3 regions of the Cupriavidus sp. 05L411 genome follow, and region 3 is predicted to be linked to each of the others. Evidence: predicted binding sites of a transcription regulator. Region 3 holds the regulator's gene; each other region holds the start of a gene.
The links. Region 3 encodes sigma-54, which starts transcription at its own class of promoters, with help from an activator protein. Its sites were predicted from a motif close to TGGCANGNAANCTGCTTT; they were not measured.
Positions count from the first base shown of each region.

Region 1: a site for sigma-54 is predicted at 1,425-1,442, ahead of AC1DQR_RS06575 (methanol/ethanol family PQQ-dependent dehydrogenase). Genes of this name have one in related genera too.
Region 2: a site for sigma-54 is predicted at 1,191-1,208, ahead of AC1DQR_RS17885 (phenol hydroxylase subunit). Genes of this name have one in related genera too.

Region 1 covers NZ_JBFTOQ010000004.1:241,902-244,168, reverse strand. The annotation lists gene AC1DQR_RS06575 (methanol/ethanol family PQQ-dependent dehydrogenase) at 1-1,295, opposite strand, end outside; gene AC1DQR_RS06570 (hypothetical protein) at 1,723-2,121, shown strand.
Region 2 covers NZ_JBFTOQ010000013.1:179,387-181,653, reverse strand. The annotation lists gene poxR (phenol degradation transcriptional regulator PoxR) at 1-163, shown strand, start outside; gene AC1DQR_RS17885 (phenol hydroxylase subunit) at 1,243-1,461, shown strand; gene AC1DQR_RS17880 (aromatic/alkene monooxygenase hydroxylase subunit beta) at 1,550-2,267, shown strand, end outside.
Region 3 covers NZ_JBFTOQ010000003.1:293,530-295,796, reverse strand. The annotation lists gene lptB (LPS export ABC transporter ATP-binding protein) at 1-470, shown strand, start outside; gene AC1DQR_RS05350 (RNA polymerase factor sigma-54) at 605-2,080, shown strand; gene hpf (ribosome hibernation-promoting factor, HPF/YfiA family) at 2,130-2,267, shown strand, end outside.

The DNA.
Region 1 (2,267 bases), on a different contig from region 3:
ACCAGGAAAATGCCCGACTTGCGGTCGTAGCTCATCGGCTGCTGGTCCTTGGTGCCGAGCGCCGACGGGCAGATGCCCTTGACGTTGACATCCGGGCCCGTGGTGGCGGGCGAGTACTTGGCATTGACGACCGGGCGCCCGCTCTTCATGTCGATCTTGGATGCCCAGTTGATGGTCGGGTCGTATTTCTCCGCCACCAGCAGTTCGCCGGTCTCGCGATTGAGCGTGTAGCCGAAACCGTTGCGGTCCAGGTGCACCAGCGTGGGTACCTTCTTGCCCTTGATGTTCAGGTCGGCCAGCACGTTCTCGTTGACACCGTCGTAGTCCCACTCGTCGTGCGGCGTCATCTGGTAGACCCACTTGGCCTTGCCGGTATCCAGGTCCCGCGCGAACAGCGTCATCGACCACTTGTTGTCGCCGGGACGCTGCGCCGGATTCCACGTGCCCGGATTGCCGCTGCCATAGTAGACCAGGTTCAGCTTGGGATCGTAGGCATACCAGCCCCAGGTGGTGCCACCGCCCAGCTTCCACTGGTCGCCCTTCCAGGTCTTGACCGAGGAGTCCTTGCCGACCGGCGCCATCTTGCCGTCGGTCCAGGTCATGGTGGTGGCGGGATCGAACAGCAGCTCGTTGTCGGGACCGGTGCTAAAAGCGGTCCAGATTTTCTTGCCGGTCTTCAGGTCATAGGCGAGCAGGCGGCCGCGCACGCCGAACTCGCCGCCGGAGATGCCGGTGATGACCTTGTCCCTGAAGACGTGCGGGGCGTTGGTATTGGTCTCGCCCACCTTGGGATCGCCATTCTTGACGGTCCACATGACCTTGCCGGTCTTGGCATCGAGCGCCACCAGGGTGGTGTCGGCCTGCTGCAGCAGGATCTTGCCGTCGCCGTAGGCCAGGCCGCGGTTGACGGTGTCGCAGCACATCACCGGCACCACGTTGTTTTCCTGCTTGGGCTCGTACTTCCACTTGAAGGACTGGTCCTTCAGGTTGATCGCGATCACCTTGTTCGGAAACGGCGAGTGGATGAACATCGTGTCGCCGATCACCAGCGGCGAGCCTTCGTGGCCTCGCAGCACGCCGGTGGACACCGTCCACGCGACCTGCAGGTTTTTCACGTTGCCGGCGTTGACTTGCTTGAGCTCGCTGTAGCGATGGTTGGCATAGTCGCCAGCCTGCGCTGCCCAGTTAGCCGGATTGGCCACCAGCTTGTCCAGCTCGGCATCCGCGCGTACGGTAAATGACGCGGTGGTTGTGGCAAGCATCGCCATCCCCACCATCATGGTCCGGAATTTCATGTCTCCTCCGTCTTTCTTTACGTGACAAAGTCTGGATCCCGCTTCCTGCGCGCCGCCTCTGGCTCTTCAACTGAAACTGATTGCGCGGGTTGCGAACCTGGCAGCCGTCGGAAAGGTGCCGCGCAGGCTTCTGCACGATCCATGCCCGAGCCGCGCGGTCGCCGCTTGCGATGCGAGTGTGCGGTTGGTCTTGAACGCTTCGTCCCAGGCGGGCATTCGCGCTGCGTGGCCCGGCCGGTGCAATGCGCTCGCATTCGTTCCAGGCTGAGGCGCGAGGCCGGGACAATATGTGTCAGAACTGGACCAGAAAGGCGGCATAGCGGGTTCGCGTGCCGCCGTGGCGGGATGGCGCGCGACTTGCATCGTTATTGGGACAAGATTGCACAAGACGTTGCAAAGAAAGCGCACATAACGAGGAGACCCCCACATGCAGCCCTCCATCTTCGGCCTCCGGCAGCTCGCCTGCGTGCTAGCGGCTTTGACCGTGGTTCCTGTCGCCGCGCAAACCGCACAAGACCTGCCCGCCAACAACTACCCCACCACCGCCCGCGTCGAATATGTGGGCGAGTGCATGGCAAGGAACGGCGGTGCCTACGTGTATCTGCACAAGTGTTCGTGCGCGATCGACCGGATCGCGGCGCAGCTGCCATACGACGAGTATGTCGAATCGTCTACCTTCGCAAAGTACGCCACGCTCGGCGGCGAAGGGGGCGCGATATTCCGCGATCCGGAATACGGCAAGCACGCAGCCAAACGCTATCGCGGCGTCCAGGACGATGCGCTGCGCGCCTGCGGCGTTTCGTTGGCGACGCGCGCTGCGCGCTGAATTCGGCGCAGCCGGGGCATCTGAGGGTTTCCGCCCCGTTGATGCGATCGGAAGTCCGGCCTATAGTGTCACCTCTTGACAAAAGATCGGCTTCCATCAGCAGAACTACAGGCGCCGGTTTCCTTATTGCATCGCAGCGATTGCAC
Region 2 (2,267 bases), on a different contig from region 3:
GGAGGCCGCAGTGCATGGCTTGCTCGATCATATGGCCGAGCAGCAGCTCGCGCTGGGCGATGTGGAGACGGTGCTGATGGAGGCGGCCATGCACCAAAAGCCATACGACATCCCCCTGCGGGGGCTGCCGGTCACTCTTCTTTGCGTCGGCAAAGAAGACTAACGAGAAGAAAGCCGACCCTGCCGGGGGCAGAGCAATCAGGCTTATGTGGGGCGGTGGTTTCGTCGTACGGCCCGGAGTGCTGGCTGGCGGATCCTACCGGCTCAAAGGTCATCGTAACTGCATGACCCAATGGTCACGTGGTGGAGCCCCTGATCGCTTTGCCCGGTGAGCGTTCGACCATCTGCCGTTACCGGCACGAAGCGCCGCGACACATCGCCCGTCAATGGTTTCGTGGTGGGGCGGGCGCGGTGGTGAAGGTCTCGGGCTAATCAAGGCGGCCACCGCGCCCACGACGGAACCGGTGCGCTCGCAACTTCGTGGCCGGTCACTGCGCGAGCGACAGACGGCTAGAAGCAAGCGATGTCCGCTACCGGGGGGCTCACCACGTATCCCGGAGGCTGGCAGATTCGTGGCCGGTCAAACCGGTACCGGCAGATGCGAGCAGAACCGCTGGCCCTACGACGAAACCAGCACCCCTAGCACCCGCGATTGCTCTGCTCCCGGCAGGGTCGGCTTTCTTCTCGTTAGTCTTCTTTGCCGACGCAAAGAAGAGTGACCGGCAGCCCCCGCAGGGGGATGTCGTATGGCTTTTGGGTGCAAGAGCCATCGCCACTCAAAGAAACAGCGACCAACCCCAAAGGCCGATGTCGTACGCACTTGGGTGCAATAACCAACGCCGCCTAAACAACAAGCGCCACCCACCCCCAATGACCCATTTAATCATTTGATCCATCCACCAATCCCCACCCCAATCAAGTAACCACCCCGCTTGTTGCGCCGCATGCGCCCGCAATCCCTTCCCCCTCCTACCTCTAACCTCCTTCCTTGTTGCGACGCCGCAGCCTTGCGAAGTCACACCTGCCTCCCCGCAAACCGCCACCCAGCGCGGCTTTTCATCATTTGATCAAATTCCACCATCCACTTGATCAATTGATTGAGCCTCGGCGCACGCGCAGTTCCGGGTAAACGCGAAACCCAGCGCGGCCCGAATCCCGACGCGCCTTGTGGCGCCGTCGTTTGCGCCAGCTGGCACGCTCTTCGCAATAGAGGCCATACAGCCCACGTGAAGGAGCAGCGCCATGATCAACCAGTCGGTCCCCTTGTTTGAAGCCTCGCCCCGGTTTGTCCGCGTTGATGGCCGCACGCCCGAGGGCTTTGTGCAGTTCGCGTTCAGCGTGGCGGACCCCGAGCTCAATGTCGAGCTGATCATGCCCGAGCCGATGTTCGAGGCCTTCTGCAGCGTCAACCACGTGCGCTTCCTGCCGCCGGAGATCCCCGCGCCCGATCAGGACGACTGAGCACGGCCAGCCCCCACGCACCGGACCACCCACCGAACCACGCACAGAACCACCCACATAAAAACAGCAAGACCCAGGAGACCAAGCGATGCAAGTCGATATCAAGACCCAGCAGATCCAGCCGCTGCGCCAGACCTACGGCCATGTGGCGCGCCGCTTCGGCGACAAGCCCGCCTCGCGCTACCAGGAGGCCACCTACGATGTGCAGTCGGAAGTGAATTTTCACTACCGCCCGACCTGGGACTCGCAACACGAGATCTACGACAAGCGCCGCACCGCGATCGTGATGGCGGACTGGTACGCGCTCAAGGACCCGCGCCAGTACTTCTACGGCGCCTACGTGACGGCGCGCGGCCGCCAGCAGGACGCCACCGAGAAGAGCTTCGCCTTCGTGGAAAAGCGCGGCTTGCTGCAGGCGTTGCCCGCCGAATGGCAGGACCGCCTGGCCGACGGCCTGCTGCCGCTGCGCCATGTGGAGTGGGGCGCCAACATGAACAACTTCTATTGCGCCGACTATGGCTGGGGCACGGCCATCACCCAGGCCTGCACCTACTGCGCGATGGATCGCCTGGGCATTGCCCAGTACCTGTCGCGCATCGGCATGCTGCTCGACGGCAACACCGGTGTGGCGCTGGAGCGCGCCAAGGTGGCCTGGATGGAGAGCGCCGCGTGGCAGCCGATGCGCCGGCTGGTCGAGCGCAGCTTTGTGATCGAGGACTGGTTCGAGACCTTCGTCACCCAGAACCTTGTGCTCGACGGGCTGCTGTATCCGCTGGTGTACCAGCACGCCGACGCGGCCATCGTGC
Region 3 (2,267 bases):
TCCGCAAGCTCAATGTGCAGGAGAACATCCGCGCAGTGCTGGAGCTGCAGCTCAACGATGGCAAACCCCTGGGCAAGGTCGAGATCGAGCGCCGGCTGGACACCCTGCTGGATGACCTGCAGATTGCCCACCTGCGCGACAACCCGGCGCTATCGCTGTCCGGCGGCGAGCGCCGCCGCGTGGAAATCGCCCGCGCGCTGGCCTCCGCGCCGCGCTTCATCCTGCTCGACGAGCCCTTCGCCGGCGTCGACCCGATCGCGGTGGGCGAAATCCAGCGCATCGTCAGCTTCCTCAAGGCACGCAATATCGGCGTGCTGATCACCGACCACAACGTGCGCGAGACACTGGGCATCTGCGACCACGCCTACATCATCAGCGAAGGCGCGGTGCTGGCGTCCGGGCAGCCTGAAGACATCATCGCCAACGAGTCGGTGCGCAAGGTCTACCTGGGCGAGAACTTCCGTATGTAAGGGCGCGCGGCGCCTGCCGCGCATCGCCCCCCGGCGGCTTCAGTGTCGCCTTTTATCCTTCAAACGATCATAGCGACACCAGCGATAGCAATTTCCGTTCCACCAGTACGGAAGTTGGGCATAAAATAGGTCGCATGAAACCGTCGCTACAGCTCCGCCTCTCGCAGCATCTCGCGCTTACGCCGCAACTCCAGCAGTCGATCCGGCTGCTGCAACTGTCCACGCTTGAACTGCAGCAGGAAGTGGAACAGGCGCTGACCGAGAACCCCTTGCTCGAGCGTGAGAACGACTGGCTGGACAGCCCGTTGCGCGTATCTTCGGACGGCTCGGTGAACCTGCAGAGCGCGCCCGCGCCGGCGCCAGCCGATGGCCAGGGCACCAGCGAGAACCGCCCCGATGGCGCCCCCGAAGCCGACGACAGCTACTCTGACAGCAATGAGGATTACGGCAGCGACTGGAGCCTGGACGACTTCGCACGCCGCCCGCAAGGCGAAGACGACGAAAAAACCCCGATGCAGCTGCGCGATGCCGAGCCCACGCTGCGTGAACACCTCATGGAGCAGCTGGCGCCGCTCAAGATTTCCCTGCGCGACAAAGGGCTGGCCATCTTCCTGGTCGAATCCCTGGACGATGATGGCTACCTGAGCACCACGCTCGAGGAAATCTGCAGCGAGCTGCCGGAGGAGCTCGAGTTCGAGGTCGACGAGATCCAGGCTGTGCTCACGCTGCTGCAGAGCTTCGATCCGCCGGGCGTCGGGGCGCGCAACGCCGCCGAGTGCCTGGCGCTGCAATTGCGCAGGCTCAAGCATCCGCAGCGCGAACTGGCGCTGAGCATCGTCACCAATCACCTGGAGCTGCTGGCGGTGCGCGATTACACGCGCCTGAAAAAAGCGCTGCAAGTGGACGAGCCGGAACTCAAGGCAGCACATGAACTGATCCGCTCGCTCGCGCCCTATCCAGGCCACGCCTACAGCCGGCCAGAAGCGGACTTCGTGGTGCCCGATGTTTTTGTTCGAAAGTTGAGCGGCGGATGGATCGCCCACCTCAACCCGGATGTGATGCCGCGGCTACGCATCAACGACATGTACGCGCAGATTTTGCGCGGTGCAAAAGGCGACGCTGGCGCGGCCGGGCTGCAGCAAAAACTGCAGGAAGCACGCTGGTTGATCAAGAATATCCAGCAAAGGTTCGATACGATATTGCGCGTCGCACAAGCCATTGTCGAACGTCAAAAGAACTTCTTCACCCACGGTGAAATTGCGATGCGCCCCTTGGTTTTGCGGGAGATTGCCGATACACTGGGTTTACACGAGTCCACCATCTCTCGGGTGACTACCAATAAATACATGGCAACGCCGATGGGGACTTTCGAGCTGAAGTATTTTTTCGGCTCTCACGTATCCACAGAAACCGGCGGCGCGGCCTCATCAACGGCAATCCGTGCGTTGATCAAGCAATTGATAGGAGCCGAAGACGCTAGGAACCCCTTGTCCGACAGCCGGATTGCCGAATTGCTCGGCGAGCAAGGCTTTGTGGTGGCACGGCGTACCGTTGCCAAATACCGCGAAGCGCTCAAGATTCCCGCGGTAAATCTCCGTAAGACTTTGTAGCCGAGCTGCATCGCCTGCCTGATGCAGCTCTTTCAGAAGGAGAAACGCTATGAACTTCAAGATCAGTGGACACCACTTGGACATCACGCCCCCTCTGCGTGAGTACGTGGAAACGAAACTGGAGCGTATCGTCAGGCATTTCGATCAAGTCATTGGCGTAAGTGTGCTGCTCTCTGTCGACAATACA